DNA from 3 places in the Paenibacillus sp. 4624 genome. Region 3 is predicted to be linked to each of the others. Evidence: riboswitches for the same ligand, from Rfam matches in the RefSeq annotation. Region 3 holds a riboswitch; each other region holds the start of a gene.
What was found. A riboswitch is a leader RNA that binds a small molecule or an ion and turns the genes downstream of it on or off. The one in region 3 is predicted to bind S-adenosylmethionine.
Positions count from the first base shown of each region.

Region 1: another riboswitch for S-adenosylmethionine. It lies ahead of mmuP (S-methylmethionine permease); the one in region 3 lies ahead of metA (homoserine O-acetyltransferase MetA).
Region 2: another riboswitch for S-adenosylmethionine. It lies ahead of ABIE27_RS23685 (methionine ABC transporter ATP-binding protein); the one in region 3 lies ahead of metA (homoserine O-acetyltransferase MetA).

Region 1 covers NZ_JBNDJR010000027.1:14,465-16,738, reverse strand. The annotation lists gene ABIE27_RS30650 (Ger(x)C family spore germination protein) at 1-622, shown strand, start outside; SAM riboswitch class I at 759-860, shown strand; gene mmuP (S-methylmethionine permease) at 952-2,274, shown strand, end outside.
Region 2 covers NZ_JBNDJR010000011.1:210,507-212,780, reverse strand. The annotation lists gene ABIE27_RS23690 (Cthe_2314 family HEPN domain-containing protein) at 1-481, shown strand, start outside; SAM riboswitch class I at 654-792, shown strand; gene ABIE27_RS23685 (methionine ABC transporter ATP-binding protein) at 914-1,948, shown strand; gene ABIE27_RS23680 (methionine ABC transporter permease) at 1,948-2,274, shown strand, end outside.
Region 3 covers NZ_JBNDJR010000008.1:229,500-231,773, forward strand. The annotation lists gene corA (magnesium/cobalt transporter CorA) at 1-638, opposite strand, end outside; SAM riboswitch class I at 1,096-1,220, shown strand; gene metA (homoserine O-acetyltransferase MetA) at 1,347-2,264, shown strand.

The DNA.
Region 1 (2,274 bases), on a different contig from region 3:
ACTCGAACCTGTTTCGCTTGCCAAACTGGATGCAGAGATGCAGTCTGGCTCAAGCTTTTTGCTTCAAAATGTGTTAAATGCAGATGGTGAGGATAAATTTTCAGGGGGCAGCATCTTTAAAGCTAAAACAACGAAATTTATCGGGGAGCTTCACCAAACCGACCTTGAAGCATTATCTTGGATTAAGCCTGAGGAAAAGGCGGGCGGGGTCATCAAAACATATAGTAAGGAAGGCTTCACGGTTCTCTATGAGATCAAGAAAAAGACTATAAAAATCATTCCAAAGGTGGTTGGTGGCGATATTTCATTCCACGTCAAGGCAGAGTCGGAAGGCTGGTTAATGGAGGACTGGCGTTCCCCTGAAAAAGAAGAAAAGGGAGCCTATCTTAAGGAACTGGAGAAGGATTTTGCTAAAATCGTAGATCAACAGATTGATCAAATGCTCTATAAACTCCAGCATACGTATAAAGCTGACGTTGCCGGTTTTCGGGACAGTATCCGAATCCATTATCCAAAAACGTGGAAGAAGGTAAAAGATAACTGGGATGAAGTGTTTGCGACAGTACCTATTACGTATGAGATTAAAACGAATATTGTCAATCCAGGTTCCTCTACAGAGTAGCTTGATGCACCAATCGGAATGCTGTATGTGTTCACTTCGGCTCCAAGGAAAGGATCAAAAGCTCGCTTGGGGAAGCTAATGTTTATTTAAATGTTGACACATCAGGCAGCAGTCGATATAGTTATACAAAATCATTTTCTTATCCAGAGAGGTGGAGGGACTGGCCCTTAGAAACCTCAGCAACAGATCTGAAGGATACTGTGCTAATTCCAGCGGGTGAAAGCCTGATAGATAGGAGCGTTTGTTTTTATTTGTCAGTCGCGGCGCACTCTTAGGGAAGAGTGGGTCTTTTTTGTTTGTTCTGGATGAAGAAGCAGGGAGCAGGTTATATGGAGAATAGTAGCGATAAAGGTCAATTTCAGCGAAAAATGCAAACAAGGCATGTAGTTATGCTCTCTCTTGGCGGGGTCATTGGAACAGGTCTGTTCCTTAGCTCAGGGTATACCATTCAACAAGCAGGACCGCTCGGTACGATTTTGTCCTATCTGATCGGTGCTTTGGTGGTGTACCTGGTGATGCTCTGTCTTGGCGAACTATCTGTGCATATGCCGGAGACGGGTGCATTTCATAGTTATGCGGCTAAATACATTGGACCAGCTACAGGATTCACGGTGGCTTGGCTGTACTGGCTTACTTGGACCGTAGCGCTCGGATCGGAATTTACAGCCGCGGGACTGCTTATGCAGCGCTGGTTTCCGTCCGTGAACGTTTGGATCTGGAGTGCGCTGTTTGCCCTGATGATCTTCCTGTTCAATGCGTTCACGGTAAAACTTTTTGCCGAATCAGAATTTTGGTTCTCCTTGGTGAAGGTGATGACGATTATCATCTTTATTATTCTTGGTGGTGCCGCCATGTTTGGTATTATTCCTATGGCAGATGCTGAACCGGCTCCGTTCTTTTCCAACATTACAGCGTCTGGGTGGTTCCCATACGGGGCAACTGCGATCCTGATGACCATGCTGGCTGTCAATTTTGCCTTTTCGGGTACTGAACTGATTGGTATTGCCGCAGGAGAAACGGAAAATCCGGAAAAAAACATTCCAAAAGCCATTCATACCACGTTGTGGCGTTTAATTATTTTCTTTATTGGTACGATCGTTATTCTGTCTGCTTTGTTGCCGATGTCAGATGCGAGTGTGCTGGAGAGTCCGTTCGTTGCTGTCATGGAGCGAGTAGGTGTTCCGTATGCAGCCGACATCATGAACTTTGTTATTTTAACGGCGATTCTATCGGCAGCGAATTCGGGGTTATATGCTTCATCACGGATGCTCTGGTCATTGGCGGATAAAAAAACCATCTCTCCATGGTTTGCCCGTTTGACCAAACGCGGTGTACCGTTCAATGCACTTGTACTTAGCATGGCTGGTGGTGCACTGGCGTTACTGTCCAGCATCATTGCGCCTGGAACCGTTTATATTACGCTTGTTTCGATCTCAGGTCTTGCTGTGGTAGTTGTATGGATGAGCATCAGCGTGTCTCAGTACATGTTCCGTAGGCAGTATCTGCGGGAAGGACATGACGTAAAAGACCTGGTTTATCGAACGCCATTGTATCCAATCGTACCTATTGTTTCGTTTGTGTTGTGCCTGGCATCCTGTATTGGTATCGCTTTTGACCCGACGCAGCGGATTGCTTTATACTGTGGTATTCCA
Region 2 (2,274 bases), on a different contig from region 3:
GACACGCGATATGAGTTCTGGTGAGAAAGCCGAGTACGCCCGGTACGTTTATTTTTATAAAGATGCCTTTATTCGGTGTTTCGCGATACTGGACAAATTAGGTACGGTTTTGAATGAAATTTTCCAACTAAATACATCCAAAACAAAAGTGCATTTCTCCTATTATACCGTTCTGAGGCAATTCGAATATTATCGGGATCATCATGAGTTGGCACAACAATTAATTAAAATCAAGGAAGCGTACCGAGAACCGATGAGCAAATTGCGGAAGCGGCGTAATATGGAGATTCATTACATGAATTCGGAAATGCAGGATGATTTGTGGCAGTTACATCAGACGCTGCGTGGCAAAGTGAAGCTGGAGGATCTGGATCAGCATCTTCTGGAGATGCAACAGGGTGTGGATATGGTCTGTGAAACACTGCATATGGCCTATCGATACATCAATCGAATCTGGCGTAAACAGATTTTGAAACGCTAGCCGTATCAATGATTTTGAAATAATACCATTTGACAAATCGGAATACTTTGATTATACTGAGTTCCAGATCGAAACTTACATGGGATCGTGTCTTTAATACAGCATTTGATGCAGTTCGGCCATTATACATGATGAACTACATGAAACTATATAATCCTACAACTTTATATTTCTCTTATCGAGAGTGGCGGAGGGACAGGCCCGATGAAGCCCGGCAACCGATCAACGATGATGGCATAAATGTTTTCATTGTTGATGTTAGGTGCTAATTCCTACAGAATCATGTTGCACATGATTTTGGCAGATGAGAAGGTCATTTCACGTGAAGAGCCATCTTTGTATCTGCAAAGGGCTCTTTTTTTGCGTAAAACGGGGAGTTTTCCCTTCCTTCGGGTAAAGATATATGTAGGTGATGGGGAAGGAGCAGTACTATTGATTGAACTGGTTGGATTAACCAAAACATATGGCAGACGTGCCAAAACAACGACAGCGTTGGCGAACCTTAATCTGACTATTCAGAAGGGTGAAATTTTCGGCGTGATTGGTCACTCGGGTGCAGGGAAAAGTACATTGATTCGATGTATTAATTTACTTGAGCGCCCAACGGAGGGTGAGGTATGGGTTGATGGTATTAACCTCACCGAACTTAGCAAAAGCGAACTACAGCAGCAACGACGCAAGATCGGTATGATCTTTCAGCATTTCAATCTGCTATCTTCGGCAACGGTGTATGACAATGTTGCTTTCCCGTTAAAACTGGTGAATACACCTAAAGACGCGATTGATCGCAAAGTGAAGGAAATGCTTGATCTGGTTGGGTTGGAGCAGCATAGTAACAAATATCCGGCACAGCTGTCTGGCGGACAGAAGCAGCGGGTAGGGATAGCGAGAGCTCTGGCAAGTGATCCGAGTGTTCTTCTATGTGATGAGGCAACCTCGGCGCTTGATCCGCAAACCACCAATTCGATTCTGAAGCTATTGTTGGATATTAACGAAAAGTATAATCTGACCATTGTGCTGATTACCCACGAGATGCATGTCATTCAGAACATCTGTGATCGGGTTGCCGTTATTCATCAAGGTGGCATTGTGGAACAAGGGCCAGTGACGGAAGTATTCATGAAACCGCAGCATGCGATCACACGGGATTTTGTCTCACGGGACAGCGAAGGTGGACTGGCACTGGAGGAAACGGTTATGGCGAACGCCGGAACGGAGTTGGCAGCAGGTGTTTCTTCCAAGTTGGTGAAGGTTTCATTTCTTGGAAATAAAACCTATGAATCGATTCTGTCGAGAACGGTTCGCAAAACAGGTGTGGATTTCGCCATTCTGCAAGGTACGATCTCTACAATCAAACAGGTTCCTTATGGTCAACTGACGGTGCGTTTTGAAGGTGACTCCGCTGCGATCGAGCAGACCTTGTCTGAACTAACCGCAGAAGGACTTGATGTGGAGGTGCTCCGATAATGGATTTTTCCAAAGTACGCTGGGAAGAGGTTGGTACAGCTTCGATTGAAACATTACAAATTTTAGCTGCATCCGGTTTGTTTACTGTTCTCTTGGGTTTGCCGCTTGGTGTCATTCTGTTTATGACAGGCCGCTCGGCATCATCTGGTTCAAAAATAACTTATATCATATTATCTATTCTTGTTAATATTTTACGTTCGGTACCTTTCATCATCTTAATTGTTGCTCTTATTCCGTTTACACGCACGCTGGTGGGTACAGCTACAGGTGTGCTTGGTGTCATTCCACCGCTTGTGATCTCGGCTGCTCCGTATTTTGCACGTCTT
Region 3 (2,274 bases):
TCGCTGAAATATTTTTGCAGCTGATCATCAATGAGACGCAGATCTTTTTTGTTGAGTGTATTAATGACCTCTTTTTGAGGTCCCAGTACTTTTTTCAGCCACAAAATCTCGCTTCGCAGACCGATAATCTCATTCAGATGTGACTTTTTGGTATGCATCAGAATGTCTTCCTCAAGTTTCTCAATTCGTGCTTCAATTCGATCACCAACGGTGAAGTAATTGTCTACGATCAAGTCAACGAGCAGGTAGAGAAGACGGTCGGGACTGCTGATTTCCTGTTCCCAGAGGATTGGCTTCAAGGTGCGCAATTCGCTGACCTTCTGTTTCGTTACACTGATGATAAAGTGTCTACCGAGAAAAAGGTTGACTGCGCGCAGGAAAATCTCTTCATCATCAAAACGAATGCTGTTGATCACGATAAAATAATGGTTTTCATAAATCTCAATCTTCGGACGCTGCTCTTCATCACTCAAGCAATCTTCTACAGCCAGATCATGCATGGAGAACAGTGGCTGAAGGACAGCCAAATCGTCCACGTCCGCGTCAATCCAGTAGAATCCTTCTGCTGGTGGAGTCAGCGCTTGCTGAATGTCATCCACCGGGATAAATACACCGTTGTTAACCAACCGGATTTTCATGTTATCTACTCCTTCTGCACCCGCCATCATGGCGGATTTCATCATTAATATGGGCGCAAAAGAACAGATCAGCCGGTCGGCAGCGGAGCCTGTTATGAGGACTTTACTGCGTCATCAATCTATAATCAAACGGAAGAAACGTCCCGCTGCCGACATGCTGATGTCAATTCTCTATGCAGTTGTTCGGAATTCGACTGCCAGTTGGGCCTCGGGTCGCCATCCATTTAATATGTCACCTCTCACATAAGGGCTTATAAACACTTGTCTAGTATACCGCTGGTCCATGGTGCTTTCAAGCGCAAAAATGTGTCTATTTCAAGCTCTGAGGCAGTGTATGAGGACGGATGATGAAGGGTTCCAAGTTTACTCCTAAAACGAACAACTGGTTCTTGACGTGAGGGCAGTAATGTTTTAAAGTAAAAGTTAATAAATTTGAATTATAATTGAATACAGCGAAATCTTATCAAGAGTAGGTGGAGGGACCAGCCCGATGAAACCCGGCAACCGGCGATAATATGCACGGTGCTAATTCTTGCAGCGACCAAGCATCCTTGTGATGCTGTTGTAACTGAGAGATGAGAGAGGCGCATATCTGTTTACATATGACCTTTCTCGGAATCCGAGAGAGGTCTTTGTCATATGCAGAGCTTCTCAGAGCGTGATTTTCGTACCAGATGCGACCCATGAAAAAGGAGGAGTCAACCCACTATGCCAATTAAAATTCCCGACACATTACCAGCCAAAGAAGTACTTGAAAGCGAGAATATTTTCGTCATGGACGAATCATCCGCGTACAAGCAGGATATTCGCCCGCTCCGTATCGCCATACTGAATCTGATGCCTACGAAGGAAACGACGGAAACGCAATTGCTTCGTCTGGTGGGTAACACACCGATTCAAGTGGATGTTGTGCTGGTGCACCCCAAGTCTCACACATCGAAGAACACATCTCAAGAATACCTGGATCTGTTTTATAAAACATTTGATGAGATCCAGCACCGCCGTTTTGACGGAATGATCATTACCGGTGCACCGGTAGAGCAAATGGATTTTGAAGACGTGAATTATTGGGAAGAGATTCAGGAAATCTTTGAATGGACCAAAACAAATGTAACTTCGACGATGCACATATGTTGGGCTTCTCAGGCAGGTCTATACCACCATTTTGATGTACCCAAAGTTCCGCTGGATGAAAAGTGTTTTGGCGTATTCCCACATACGATCAACAAACCTCATGTTCCGTTGCTCCGTGGATTTGATGAAGTCTTCAACGTTCCACACTCCCGTCACACCGAGATAAGACGCGAGGATATTGAGAAAAACGATAAACTCGAAATTTTGGCTGAGTCCGAAGAAGCAGGAGTATTCCTGGTTGCGACCAAGGACGGGAAGCAAATTTTTGCCACAGGACATGCCGAGTATGATCCGTTTTCATTGAAATGGGAATATGACCGTGATGTTGCCAAGGGATTGGATATCGCACTGCCGAAGTATTACTATCCAAAGGACGATCCTTCTCGGGTACCTCCAGCTACATGGCGTGCTCATGCTAACTTATTATTCTCTAACTGGCTCAATTACTATGTGTATCAGGAAACCCCTTACGATATTGGCCCACAAATCTAATCAAGATTAC